2 regions of the Mesorhizobium sp. RIZ17 genome follow, and region 1 is predicted to be linked to the other one. Evidence: riboswitches for the same ligand, from Rfam matches in the RefSeq annotation. Region 1 holds a riboswitch; the other holds the start of a gene.
The links. A riboswitch is a leader RNA that binds a small molecule or an ion and turns the genes downstream of it on or off. The one in region 1 is predicted to bind cobalamin.
Positions count from the first base shown of each region.

Region 2: it holds a riboswitch for cobalamin, as region 1 does, so the genes downstream of both, bluB (5,6-dimethylbenzimidazole synthase) here and metE (5-methyltetrahydropteroyltriglutamate--homocysteine S-methyltransferase) in region 1, are expected to answer to the same signal.

Region 1 covers NZ_CP147861.1:3,240,814-3,247,901, reverse strand. The annotation lists gene WDX12_RS15540 (OmpW/AlkL family protein) at 231-923, shown strand; gene WDX12_RS15535 (cytochrome P450 family protein) at 1,014-2,246, shown strand; partial or broken gene WDX12_RS15530 (cytochrome P450) at 2,213-2,505, shown strand; cobalamin riboswitch at 2,780-2,979, shown strand; gene metE (5-methyltetrahydropteroyltriglutamate--homocysteine S-methyltransferase) at 3,096-5,426, shown strand; gene WDX12_RS15520 (DUF982 domain-containing protein) at 6,131-6,379, opposite strand; gene WDX12_RS15515 (DUF982 domain-containing protein) at 6,652-6,954, opposite strand.
Region 2 covers NZ_CP147861.1:4,152,492-4,159,579, reverse strand. The annotation lists gene dxs (1-deoxy-D-xylulose-5-phosphate synthase) at 1-1,778, opposite strand, end outside; gene WDX12_RS19815 (pirin family protein) at 2,218-3,138, opposite strand; gene WDX12_RS19810 (DUF2277 domain-containing protein) at 3,148-3,414, opposite strand; gene WDX12_RS19805 (exodeoxyribonuclease VII small subunit) at 3,612-3,863, opposite strand; gene WDX12_RS19800 (histone deacetylase family protein) at 3,867-4,793, opposite strand; cobalamin riboswitch at 4,909-5,085, shown strand; gene bluB (5,6-dimethylbenzimidazole synthase) at 5,129-5,860, shown strand; gene WDX12_RS19790 (hypothetical protein) at 5,861-6,841, opposite strand; gene WDX12_RS19785 (TetR/AcrR family transcriptional regulator) at 7,072-7,088, opposite strand, start outside.

The sequences.
Region 1 (7,088 bases):
CGAACGGCTACCAGGGGCGGCTACGGCTGCACTCATTGTCGGATCTTCGACGAAGTCGGACATGAGACACAGCGCTATCGGAGTGACCGCATTGTTCTGCAACGATTTTCTCATTTGGCACGACACATGCGGGGGCTATCCCGCATGAGCGCTCCGTCAATCTCGATTGATGCGAGCAGGATTCAATCAAGGCGCAGTGCGTCGCTTCTGAAGATCAAGGAGAGAAAAGTATGGCGAGAGCGCGAATTGGCGTGGCGCGGGCAATGACAGCGGCTGTCGTCCTCATCGTTGCGGGACAGGCCGGCGCGGCAGATGTTGGGCAAGCCGCGAGCGTCCCGCAGGCAGAAGCCTGCGTCGCGGAAGCGCCAAGCCCCTGGCAGATCCGCCTGCGTGCGTTGGGGGTGATCACCGAGGATTCGGGCTATGTCAATGCGGTGCCCGGCTCCGGTCTTTCGTATTCGGACACCGTGACGCCGGAACTCGATATTTCATACTTCTTCACGGACAACATCGCCGCCGAACTCATACTCGGCACCACCTATGCCAACATCGATGGCCAAGGTGCGATCGGCGGGCTTGGCAAGGTCGGCAAGGTTTGGCTGCTGCCGCCCACGCTCACATTGCAGTATCATTTTACCGATTTCGGCGCCTTCGAGCCCTATATCGGCGCCGGCGTGAACTATACGATCTTCTATCATCAGCAAGTCGGCAGCGCCGATGATCTCAAGGTCAAGAACACATTCGGCGCCGCGCTGCAGGTCGGATTCGACTACATGGTGGACCAGCACTGGGGCGTCAACTTCGACGTGAAGAAGCTTTTCCTCAAGCCCGACTTCGACGTCACTGTCGCCGGCGCCAAGCTCACGGGCAAGGCCAAGCTCGATCCCTGGTTGATAGGCGCAGGTCTCACCTACCGCTTCTGAGGACGAAGCACGGGGCACTTTTCGAAGTCCGCGCGCGGATCTTCCGTGCCGAGAAGTGGACCCGCGATGGTTCTTAAAGGAGTTGTTGGCATGCGCGTAGAAAACGATCATTGCGACGTGATCGGTGTGCCGGCCGCTCCCACGCAACTTGATCGTCTTTCTTCTGCGATTCTGCGGCAGGGGGGGATGGCGCGAGTGTCGCTGCCAGGCGATGTGGTGACCTGGGCGGCAGCCCGTCACCAGACGCTCAGGCAGATGCTTTCCGACCAGCGTTTCAACAAGGACTGGCGACAGTGGCGGGCGCTGCAGGACGGCGAGATTCCCGAGGATCATCCGCTGATCGGGATATGCAAAGTGGACAACATGACCACGGCGCACGGCGCCGATCACCGGCGCTTGCGCGGCCTGCTGTCCAGCAGCTTCGCGCCCAGTCGTATCGCCTTGCTGGCGCCACGGGTCGAACAATGCGTCGATCGACTCCTGGCCGAGATGGCGCAGCACGGCGGCAGTGCCGATCTGATGAGCGAGTTCGCCGCTCCGCTGCCCACCAACGTGATCGCCGAACTGTTCGGTTTGCCGGACGAACAGCGCGAAGAGATCGTCGCGCTCACCTACAGCCTGGCCAACACCTCCGCCACAGGCGAAGAGGTGCGACAGACGCGGCAGCGCATCCCGGAGTTCTTCCGTCGCCTGATCGCGCTCAAGCGGGGCCAGCTCGGCGATGATCTGGCTTCGGCCCTGATCGTCGCGCGTGACAAAGGCGAGCTCGTTTCCGACACCGAGCTCATCGACATGCTGTTCATGGTGCTCTCTGCGGGCTTCGTGACCACCGCCGGCGTCATCGGCAATGGCGTGCTGGCATTGCTGACGCATCCGCAGCAACTGCACTTGGTGCGCAGCGGCCAAGTTCCGTGGTCACAGGCGATCGAGGAGATCCTGCGCTGGGGCAGCTCAGCGGCCAATCTGCCGTTCCGCTATGCCACCCAGGACGTGGAGATCGACGGATGCCTGGTCCGCCGCGGCGATGCCGTCCTGATGGCGTTCCATGCGGCGAACCGGGACGAAAAGGCCTTCGGTCCCGGCGCCAACAGGTTCGATGTCACCCGGCGGCACAACCCGCATTTGTCATTCGGCGAGGGGCCGCATTCCTGCCTGGGCGCTGCGCTGGCGCGCCTGGAATTGCGCTGCGCCTTCCCCGCGCTGTTCGGGCGGCTGGAGGATCTGGCGCTGACCATCGCTGCGGAGGACGTCGTCTACATGCCGTCTTACGTCATTCGCTTCCCGCAGCGCCTGCCGGTCAGCTTCCGCCCTTCCGTCGCTTAGAGAGTGCGGCATTCACCCCGGATTCGGTGATTCTCGGTTCGCCGGGGTGGCTGGTCTCGCACGAGGGGGGCGAGCATGCCCGGTTACGCACGATCGTGGCGCCGGCCTTCAGCAATCGCAGGGTGAAGCTGCTCGCGCAGCAGGTCGAGGCGATCGCCGCGCAGTTGTTCGAGACGCTGGCGGCCCACCCCAGTCCGCCGACCTGAGGCGCCACCTCTCCTTTCCGCTTCCGGACATGGTTATCAGCGTGCTGATGGGCGAGTGCGCAAGCACGCTGAGCGAAGCCGAGCGGGAACAAGTACCGGGATTCCCGGCTGACCGTGACGACCTGGCCCGACTTTACGCCCTTTGAGCCCGGCGACCTCGATCTGATCCGGCGTCGCCGATGGGGACAAGGATCTCTCCGAGCCTGCACTGATAAGAGGCGGCATCGTAAGCGGCTTTGGGCGAAAGAGACCGATCAGCGCAAGGGCATTATTCGCATCATCACATAAACATCTCGTTATATGTATTGACAAGGAGCGAAGCTGCTGTGATTGTGCGCATGTCGTGGTTCTCCGCGCGGCACTGCTGTAGCGGAGCTAAGAGGGAAGCCGGTGCGATGCCGGCGCTGCCCCCGCAACTGTTAGCGGCGAGCCAAGCCCATTGGTGTCACTGAGGCGAACGGCCTCGGGAAGACGGGCAGAGGCTTTGACCCGCGAGCCAGGAGACCTGCCACGACGAACAACGTCCACGGGCGGGGTGTCTCGGTGGCCGCGGTAGCCTGGCTTCGTGCCGCCTGCTCGCGCGTTCCTTGTCCCCACGCCCCAACCATCGGGGTATGGCATGACTGTCTCTCAACACATTCCAGTGGCAACGCTCGGCGTGCCGCGTATCGGTCGACGGCGGGAACTCAAATTCGCGCTTGAAAGCTACTGGTCCGGAAAATCTCCCGCTGCCGACCTGCTCGCGACGGCGAAGGCGCTACGCGCCGCCAGTTGGAGGGAGCAGCACGATCGCGGCGTGTCGAAAATCCCCTCCAACGATTTCTCGCTTTATGACCATGTGCTCGACACCGTCGCCATGGTCGGCGCCGTGCCGGCACGATACACCTGGACTGACGGCGAGGTCCCACTCGATACCTATTTCGCAATGGCGCGCGGCAACCAAGATCAGGCCGCGGATTGTGGACATGCCGGTAACGAGCATGCGGCCAACGGGCATGGCCTTGCCGCGATGGAAATGACCAAATGGTTCGACACCAACTATCACTACATTGTGCCGGAACTCACGGACGATCAGAGCTTTGCCCTCTCGTCGGCGAAACCGGTCGATCATTTCCTCGAGGCCAAGGTGCTCGGCATCCACACGCGCCCGGTCCTGCTTGGACCGGTTACGTTTCTCAAGTTGGCGAAGTCACCTGAGGAAGGTTTCAACCCTATCGCGCTCCTGCCACGGCTGCTGCCCGTCTACGAGGAGCTCCTGCGGAGGCTGAAGCTCGCGGGAGCCGATTGGGTGCAGATCGATGAGCCGGCGCTCGTGGTCGATCTGGTTCCCAACGAACGGGATGCGCTCCAATTCGCCTACTGCCGGCTGTCAAAAGCAGCACCGGAGTTGAAGATCATGGTCGCTACCTATTTCGGATCGCTGGGAGACAATCTCGAGACCGCAATTTCTCTGCCCGTGGCGGGACTGCACGTCGATCTCGTGCGCGCTCCAGAGCAGTTGGAGACCGTCGGCCGGCTCGCGCAGAAGGAACTTGTGCTCTCGCTCGGGCTGATCGACGGCCGCAACGTCTGGCGCGCGAACCTGCCTGCCATACTTGACCGCATCAAGCCGATCGTCGCCGGCTGGCCGCTGGACCGCGTGGAGATCGCCCCGTCCTGCTCGATGCTGCATGTGCCGATCGACCTGGACATGGAGACGGCACTCGATGCGGACGTGAAATCGTGGCTCGCCTTCGCGGCGCAAAAAACCGACGAGCTGGTCGTGCTCGCCCGTGCCCTGGCTGAAGGCCGGGACGCGGTCGCCGCCGAACTAGAGGCGTCGGCTGAGGCTGCCGCCGCTCGCGCGACATCCGCGAAGGTGCATGATCCGCTCGTCGAAGGCCGGGTCGCCAGCATCAAGGTCGCCATGTCGCGCCGGAAGAGCGCATTCGACGTGCGCTCCAAGCTTCAGGCCGACACGTTTGGTTTGCCTTTCTTCCCCACCACGACGATCGGCTCCTTCCCGCAAACAGCCGAGGTTCGCAAGGCGCGGGCAGCTCATGCCAAGGGCGAGCTGAGTTACGTCGACTACGAGGCGTTCCTGAAGAAAGAGATTGAAGCCGCCGTTCGCTGGCAAGAAGAGATCGGACTCGACGTGCTGGTCCACGGCGAATTCGAGCGCAACGATATGGTGCAGTATTTCGCCGAGCAGCTCTGCGGCTTCGTCTTCACGCAACACGGGTGGGTGCAGAGCTATGGCTCGCGCTTTGTGCGACCCCCGATCATCATTGGCGATGTGTCGCGACAAAATCCGATGACACTACACTGGTGGCGATACGCCCAGTCGCTGACGCCGAAGCCGGTGAAGGGCATGCTTACCGGCCCGGTGACGATCCTCAACTGGTCCTTCGTCCGGGACGACCTTCCGCGCTCAGCCGTCTGCCGCCAGGTCGCGCTCGCCATTCGCGATGAAGTGAGCGACCTCGAAAAGGCCGGCGCCAGGATGATCCAGATCGACGAAGCCGCACTGCGCGAGGGCTTGCCGCTTCGTGAGGCCGACTGGGAAACCTATCTCGACTGGGCCGTCGAATGCTTCCGGCTGGCTTCAACGGCGGTTGGCGATGCGACCCAGATTCACACCCATATGTGCTACTCCGAGTTCGGCGACATCGTGGACGCGATTGCTGCAATGGATGCCGATGTGATCTCCATTGAAACCTCGCGCTCGCAGATGGAACTGCTCGATACGCTGCGAACCTTCAAGTATCCGAACGAGATCGGTCCCGGCGTCTATGACATTCACTCGCCGCGGGTCCCGGAAGTGGGCGAAATTTCCAACCTCATCATGCTTGCGCGCGAGCGATTGTCGGATGGCCAACTGTGGGTGAATCCCGACTGCGGTCTCAAAACGCGCAGGTGGGAGGAGGTCCGCCCTGCCCTGGTGAACATGGTGGCTGCGGCACGCGCAATTCGGGAAAAAGCGCAGACGGCGTAGGGCTCGGTGCCACTCGCCGGCGGTGAGCGGCAACGCCACACACCGGGCATCCTTGGGGGAGTCTATCCGGCGCGCCCAAGGCAATCGCGCTGCCGGTGACGAAGCGCCTCGGCAAGCTTGGCCTGGCCGCGGCCCTTGTTACGACGCGTCGAAGTCAGCTTTCCAGACGCCGCCGTTGGCTGGCGATCGAAGGAGGCTTGGCCTCAAATGAGCCGGCCAGAAACGAGGCGGCTCACCGCCAGCCAGTTTCGGATTATTCCGTATTGGGATAATCCAGTATCACTATCGTCTCCCCGACCTTGATCGCCGAAACCCCGTTCCCGACCATCGGGAGAGGCATCGGCGATCACGCGGCGCCGGTCTGCGGAGCGTGTTCCGGGAAACCGGATACAGGGCTAAGCTGGGGAAGGTTCAAACGGCACTTCTGGAGACTATTGAGGCGGCATCGACGCTCTGCCATCTGCAGCGGGCCAATTCCCGCTCGATGGCTCCGTCTGCCTCTGGCTGCAATCACCATCACCGCGACGGCGAAGCCGAGCGGCCGCAGCTGGCTGGCGGACCCCTTGTGTTTTGATGGTGAAGATCCGGCGCCGGACCAGGAAAGCCATCGCGGAAAGTGCGGGGTTGGCTTGCTCCTGGCGTGATCGGACCGCGCCCAATCGCGACGCGCAGATGGCCGAGATTCATGAGCGGCGTCCTAAATCTCAATCGCTGCGCAAAATGCGTGCTTCGAGCGCAGCTGCGACGAAAGCTCGTCTAGCGGCTGGTGGATGGGTCTTACCGCGTAACACCTGCAGACAGGTGTCCATCGCTATCCTGCGTTTATCGGTCTCATGATGCAGATCCCGCAGCAAGATAGCGGCCGCGTCGTTGACGTCGAACACGATACGCTCCGAGCTGCGGCGGCTAACCTGAACAACGACTGGCCTCTCAAATCTGATCAACCCGGTCATCCCCCTCCTCCACAGCCACTACGCGGCAAACAGCCCGGGTCGCATTTCTTAACTCAGCCAAACGCGACCGCTGCACCTGCGCCATTGAGCCTGGCCATTGGCGGGCAAGCGATCGCCATGAGGCGCGTCCGGCCATGGTCAGCTTGCGTGCCGATCTGCGGTTGTGCAGTCGATGGTGAGGAACTGCTTCTCATTCGCGTGGTCTAGCTGTGAAACCTGGACATAGTGCACTGTTTGACGCGCCTCGCCGGTCTCAAATATGTCGTCGATGTCTACACCTGCACTTTTCCACTGCCCGATCTGCAGGCGGCGATCCACTGCATCGCGGAGGTTGAATCTTCCAAGATGGCGACCCGCTTCGCAAAGCCGAAAAAGGCATTGCGCGCCGTGCTTACCGGCTTGCGCCCATCGTACGCATCGTAGCATGCCCTCAGGGCGGCTTCGTGGATCATGTCTCTGCGATCTTCCGGCCATTCATTGAGAAAATCGATTGCATCCGCAAGGCCGGCAATCTCTTGGATGATGTGCGTTGCGCGCTTCACAAAAAGGGGGCTGCTGAAAGCCTCAGCGTTCATTGGTTTCTCCCAACTTTCCAAATAGCCAATTTGCATGAAGATGCGCCCGCATCGACACGGCGACCATGGCACAATGTGTTGTCAGGGCGATGACGGTTCAAGCGGAAGATCCGTGACGGCGACCGGGCGTGCAG
Region 2 (7,088 bases), 910 kb from region 1:
ACCAGCGGGCGCACCTTGAGGCCGCTTTCCAGCAGGCCTTCATGGGCAAGGAAATGCAGCACCTGGCTGGCGAAGCCGCCGATAGCGCCTTCCTCCACGGTCACCAGCACCTCGTGTGAACGGGCGAGCCGGCGGATCAGATCTTCGTCCAGCGGCTTGGCGAAGCGGGCGTCGGCAACCGTGGTGGACAGGCCTGCCGCGCCGAGCTCCTCGGCCGCCAATAGGCAATCCTGCAGCCGCGTGCCGAAGGAAAGCAGCGCGACCTTTGTCCCTTCCTTCAGGACGCGGCCCTTGCCGATTTCGAGCACCGAACCGCGCTCCGGCATGTCGACGCCGACGCCGTTGCCGCGCGGATAGCGGAAGGCGATCGGACCGTCATCATAGGACGCCGCGGTGCGCACCATGTGGCGCAGCTCCGCCTCATCGGCCGCGGCCATGACGACGAAGCCCGGCAGCGTGGTGAGGAAGGTCGTGTCGAAGGCGCCGCAATGGGTGGCGCCGTCGGCGCCGACGAAACCGGCGCGGTCGATCGGGAAGCGTACCGGCAATTTCTGGATTGCAACGTCGTGCACGACCTGGTCGTAAGCGCGCTGCAGGAAGGTGGAATAGATGGCGGCGAAGGGCTTGTAGCCTTCGGTGGCCAGCCCCGCCGCGAAGGTCACGGCATGCTGCTCGGCAATGCCGACATCGAAGGTCCGCCGCGGAAACACCTCGCCGAACAGATCGAGGCCGGTGCCACTCGGCATGGCGGCGGTGATGGCGACGATGCGGTCGTCCTCGCGCGCTTCCTGGATCAGGCTTTCGGCGAAGACCTTGGTGTAGGCCGGTGCATTGGCCGGCGCCTTGGCCTGCGCGCCGGTGATGACGTCGAACTTGTTGACGCCGTGATATTTGTCGGCCGCGGCCTCCGCCGGCGCGTAGCCCTTGCCCTTCTGGGTCACGACATGGATCAGCACCGGGCCCTTGCCGTTGTCGCGCACATTCTTCAGCACCGGGATGAGATGCTCCAGATTGTGTCCGTCAATGGGGCCGATATGGTAGAAGCCGAGCTCCTCGAACAGTGTGCCGCCGGTGACGTAGCCGCGCGCATGCTCGACGGCGCGGGTGATGGCGCGGTCGGCGCGCTTGCCGAGATAAGATGTCAGCTTCTTGCCGAAGTCGCGCAGGCCTAGATAAGCCTTGCCGGAGGCGAGCCTGGCCAGATAGGCGCTCATGGCGCCGGTCGGCGGCGCGATCGACATGTCGTTGTCGTTGAGGATGACGATCAGCCGGGCATCGAGCGCGCCGGCATTGTTCAGCGCCTCGAAGGCCATGCCTGCCGACATCGAGCCGTCGCCGATGACGGCAATGACATTGTTGCGCCCGCCTGACAGGTCGCGCCCCATGGCCATACCGAGGCCGGCCGAGATCGATGTCGAGGAGTGTGCCGCGCCAAACGGGTCGTATTCGCTCTCGGCGCGCCGGGTGAAACCGGAGAGGCCGCCTTCCTGGCGCAGCGTGCGGATGCGGTCGCGGCGGCCGGTCAGGATCTTGTGCGGATAGGCCTGGTGGCCGACATCCCAGATCAGCCGGTCGTCCGGCGTGTTGAAGACATAATGCAGCGCGACGGTCAGCTCGACGACGCCGAGGCCGGCGCCGAGATGGCCGCCGGTCTGCGACACGGCGTCGATAAGCTCGGCGCGCAGTTCCGCGGCAAGCTGCGGCAACGCGCCCTCATCGAGCGTCCGCAGGTCCGCCGGAATGCGGACCTTGTCAAGCAGCGGCGTGTCTGGCTTCACTCGGGCGCGTCCTGCCTCAATTGATCGAACACGGCGCTACCAGCAAATTGCGCCTTAATCATGCGCCGGAATAGGCCGCCGGCGGGCGAATGTAAATGCGCGCCAGTGACGCGCAGGCATTGCTCGTTTCGGTGAACCATCGCAAACGTCTGCATTGGCGAAGCCTTCCCAATGTCGTCATTCCAGGGCGAAGCAGGAGCGAAGCTCCGTCGCGGAGACCCTGGAATCCATTCCGTGACTTCAAACCAAGCGTGCAGCGGAGCAGAATTCTGCACCGTTGCAATGCTCGGAGGTCACGGAATGGATCCTCGGGTCTACGCGCGTCGCTTCGCTCCTTGCTTCGCCCGTGGATGACGACGCGACCGATGTATTCAGCCAATCGCCACGGCATGCGACCTTGCTAACGCAGGCATGTCCGGGCAGTCGAAATTCTGCGCTACTAACCTTCCGGCAGCGGAATGAACTCTTCCTCATCGCCAGGAACGATATCGAAGCGGCCCGTCTTCCATTCCTGCTTGGCCTGCTCGATGCGTTCCTTCGAGGACGAGACGAAATTCCACCAGATATAGCGCTTGGAGCCGAGCGAGGCGCCGCCGAACAGCATGAAATGCGCGCCGCGCTCGGAGGAAACGACGATCTCCTCGCCCGGCTTGAACACCAGGAGCCGCTCGGCCGGGAAAACATCGCCGGCGATCGAGACGTCGCCTTCCAGCGTGTAGATGGCGCGCTCCTCTGCATCGGCCGGAATTTTCACGGCAGCACCCGCCGCCAGGCTGAGATCGGCGTAAAGCGTGTCCGAAGCGGTCGCAACGGGCGAGTGGAGGCCTGAGAACGCACCAATGACGACGCGGCCGCTGACGCCCTCGGCATCGATCTGCGGCAAGCTGGCCACCGCGGTGTTCGCGAACACCGGGGCAATCTCCTCTTTGCCGTCAGGCAGCGCCAACCAGGTCTGCAGGCCGGAGACCGACATCGGCGCGCCGCGCAGTTCCTGTGGCGTGCGCTCGGAATGAACGATGCCGCGTCCGGCGGTCATCAGGTTAACGTCGCCGGGCGCGATCACCATTTCGGTACCGAGCGAGTCGCGGTGCCTGATCTTGCCGTCGAACAGGTAGGTGACGGTGGAAAGCCCGATATGCGGATGCGGGCGCACGTCGAGCGCATGACCGGCGCGCAGGATGGCCGGTCCCATGCGGTCGAAGAAGATGAACGGCCCGACCAGACGGCGCTTTGCCGTCGGCAAGGCCCGGCGCACCTCGAAACCGCCGATATCCTTGGCGTTCGGAACCACCATCAGCTCGATCTGGTCGCAGGCGAAGGCATCGCCGGGCTCAGGATCGTTTCCCGGAAAGAAGCTCATGACCGTCCCTCAGGCGAAGCGCAGCGCCGACCTGGCTTTCGCCTTGGCGGCCTCTTCCTCGCGGTTGCGCGGTTCCTGGCTGGTTTCGAGCGAGTCGATCAATTCGCGCGCGATCGCGGCGATCGCCTCCACCGCATGGTGGAAGGCATGTTCGTTGCGCTTGGACGGCTTGGTCGAGCCGCTGAGCTTGCGCACGAACTGAAGCGCAGCATCATGCACTTCGTCATTGGTCGCCGGCGGTTCGAAATTGGCCAGGGTCTTGATGTTGCGGCACATGGCTTGAACTCCTTACCTGCTTGCTCTGCCCCTGCCCGGTCTGAGATCATGCACCGAGGTGTGTTGAGATTCAGGTCAGGCCGAGCCGAAAATGGTGGCTTCCGAGAGCCGGAGCGGAGCGTACTTGAAGTACGTGAGCATCGGAAGCGCAGGGAGTTGCCATTTGCAGGCCGGCCTCACCTGAATATCAATACACCTCAGTCCGCGTCCAGCGGCTCCGTTCCTACCGGCTTGCCGTCGCGCGACAGCCTGATCTTCTCGACCTTGTCCTCGGCGGCCTTCAGCAGCCGGTCGCAGTGCGCCTTCAGCGCCTCGCCGCGCTCGTAGATCCTGATCGACTGGTCGAGCGGGACGTCTCCGCGCTCCAGATCGTCGACGATCTTCTCCAGCGCGTCGAGCGCCTGCTCGAAGCTCATCGCCTTGACGTCCTCATTGCCTTCCACTGCCATACCCTATCCCTTCATCAGCCGCCCGACATGGGCGGCGACTGAAAATGCCAGTCCCTGCAGATCGTAGCCGCCTTCCAGCAGGCTGACGAGCCTGTTGGAGCTGTGGCGCCCGGCGCGCTCCATCAGCTGGCCGGTCGCCCAGTCGAAATCGTCCTCGGTCAGGTTGATCTCGGCCAGCGGATCGCGGTGGTGCGCGTCGAAGCCGGCGGAGATGATGATGAGGTCCGGCGCGAACGCATCGATGGAGGGCAGCACGCGTGACAGGAAGGCATCGCGGAACAGGTCGCTGCCGGTCTGCGGCGCGAGCGGCGCGTTGACGATGTTGCCGGCGCCGGTCTCGCTCTTCGCGCCGGTGCCGGGATAAAGCGGCATCTGGTGCGTCGAGCAATAGAGCACCGACGGGTCGTCCCAAAAAATGTCCTGGGTGCCGTTGCCGTGGTGGACGTCCCAGTCGACGATGGCGACGCGCTCGGCCTGGTGCTTCTTCTGCGCGTAGCGGGCAGCGATCGCGGCCGTGTTGAACAGGCAAAAGCCCATCGCGGTGGTCTTTTCAGCATGGTGGCCCGGCGGACGCGCGGCGACGAAGACATTGGCGGCGCGGCCTTCGAAGACGTCGTCGACCGCGGCGTTGGCGCCCCCGATGGCCGTCACCGCGGCCTGCCAGCTTTTCGGGCTGGCGCTGGTATCGGCGTCGATCGAGACGATGCCGTTCTCAGGGATCGCCGCGCGCACGCGCTCGACGAAATCCTCGGGGTGCGCATAGAGGATGGTTTTCTCGTCGCCTTCGGGCGCCTTGACGCGGTCGAGCGCCGAAAAAGCCTCGTCGTCGAGCACACGCTCGATGGCGCGCAGGCGGTCGGGCCGCTCGGGATGTCCGGGCGGCGTAAGATGTTCCAGGAAGATCGGGTGCGTGTAGAGACGGGTGGCCATGGCGCCTAATCTAGGCACCGGCGGCACGGATGACCATGTTTGAAAGCCGAATGGCTGGGGAAAATTGCGCCAACCCGTGTCGCTGGCACCATTGGCGCAGCGCAAGCTTCGCGGTAAGGTCTCGTCGCTGCCTGGTGCCCGCGACGCGGGAGAATCGGGAACACGGTTGAACTCCGTGGCGTGCCCAACGCTGTGAGGGGGACCGCGCCGGCAAGAGCCACTGTCGATGACGGGAAGGCGCCGGTGCGGGACGATCCCGAGCCAGAAGACCGGCCTGGCAGACATGGTTTTCCGCTTGGTCAGGCGGGAGACTGCTTATCGCAAGGGGAAAAGCGATGACGGCAGCAGCGATCGCCACGAGCGGCGACGACTTTGACCAATTGGCGCGCGACGCGGTCTACAGGGCGATGTTCACCAGGCGTGACGTGCGCAGCCATTTTGTCTCCGACGATCTCGATGACAGCGTGCTGGCGCGGCTGATCACCGCGGCCCATCACGCGCCGTCGGTGGGCTACATGCAGCCGTGGAACTTCATCGTCATCCGCGACGCGGCAAGGCGGCGGCAGGTGCGCGATCTGTTCCTCGCCGCGCGCGAACAGGAACTGCCGGCGATCGAGGCGGAACGGCAGGCGCTCTACCGCAAGCTGAAGCTCGAAGGCATCTGCGAAAGCGCGCTCAACCTGTGCATCACCTGCGACCGGCAGCGCTCGAAAGACTCTCCGCTCGGGCGCTGGCACAACCCCGAGATGGATCTCTACAGCACCGTCTGCGCGGTGCAGAATTTCTGGCTGGCGGCGCGGGCGGAAGGTGTCGGCGTCGGCTGGGTCAGCATCATCGAGACCGAGGCGCTGAAGCAGCTCTTGTCGATCCCGGAGCATGTCACGCCGATCGCCTATCTGTGCGTCGGCCGCGTGTCGCAATTCGCGCCGAAACCGGACCTCGAGGCGCATGGCTGGGGCAAGCGCCTGCCGCTGCCGGAGCTGGTGATGAGCGAGACGTTTCGCGGCGCCGGCGAAGCGCCGCTCAAATCGGCGATTGCGAGGCTTGGGAGCCCGCCGAAGCCGTGATCAAGCGGCCCGAGGCGTATCCCAGCGCGAGCCGCCGAAGGAGCCCAGCGCCTTGTCGCGCAGTTCCCTGAACTTGGACGAGGCCTCGGCGAGCCGGCGGTCCCATTCGGGATTGGGCGTCTGGCCTTCGATGGCTTCGAAATAGACCTGCATCAGCGAGGCGATGGCGAAGGGCTCGATGAAGGCCGCCTTGAAGGCCCAGGCAAACACGATCGCCAGCACGAAGGCCCAGCCGGCCAACTGTCCCGGCATGACCCAGAGGATCGCGGCGGCGGGCGCCAGCATCAACAGGAAGATGACGAAGGACACGCCCCACATGATCACCGCTAGCCAGACGGCGTTCTTGACCATGTGCTTGCCGTTCTGAGCGTAAAGCACGACGCCTTGCCGCGCCGTCTCGAAGGGCGAATTCGAATTGATGCGGATGTTGTAGCCGAGGATGATCTCGTCGACATAGGTCAGCGAGATGCGGATCACCGTGTTGATGAAGCTGACGAGGCCGCTCAGGCCCGGAATGGGCAGGAAGGCGGCGATGCCGCCGATCAGGCCGGTGATGGCGCGGATCGCGCCCTTGACCAACTGGTCAACGACGAAAAGGATGTTGGCCTCGGCGAAACGCTGGGTGACCACTTCCTTCGCATAGGCGATCTGCCCTTGGCCGTCGGGAACGTCATGACCGTCGATCAGATGCACCATGACGGCGATATGACCGGCCTTGAGCACATAGAGAATGTATTCGCGGATCCAGTAGACGGCGATCGAGACGATGCCGAAGCCGACCACGCCGCCCCAGAGCGCGAAAGACGTCGGTCCGTCCGGGTCGGTCGAGATGTGGCCGACGCCGTAGCCGACGCTGGCGCCGGTTCCGGTCGCCATGATGTAGGCGACCGTGATGCCGAAATAGACGATCATGCGAAAGACGATGAACGGCCATGTCCGCATCATGATGGACACCGACCTGGCGATGCTGAAGTCCCACATGCCCCGACTCTCCCACCCGCGCATGACCCCGAAAATCGGAATCGATTTTCGGAAAAGGATCATGCGCCAAATCAAGTTTTACAGCGTCCTTTGCGCGTTCAAAGAACGCGCGGCGCTGTAAGAGAATGGCTGGGGAGGATGCGCTCACCCGATCGATTGTCAATCACGGCAGGGTTGCGAGGGCTTGAAACCAGTGCACAACCCGGCGGCTTGGTCAGCCAAACGTGCCGTCAAGTTTTTCTGCGCA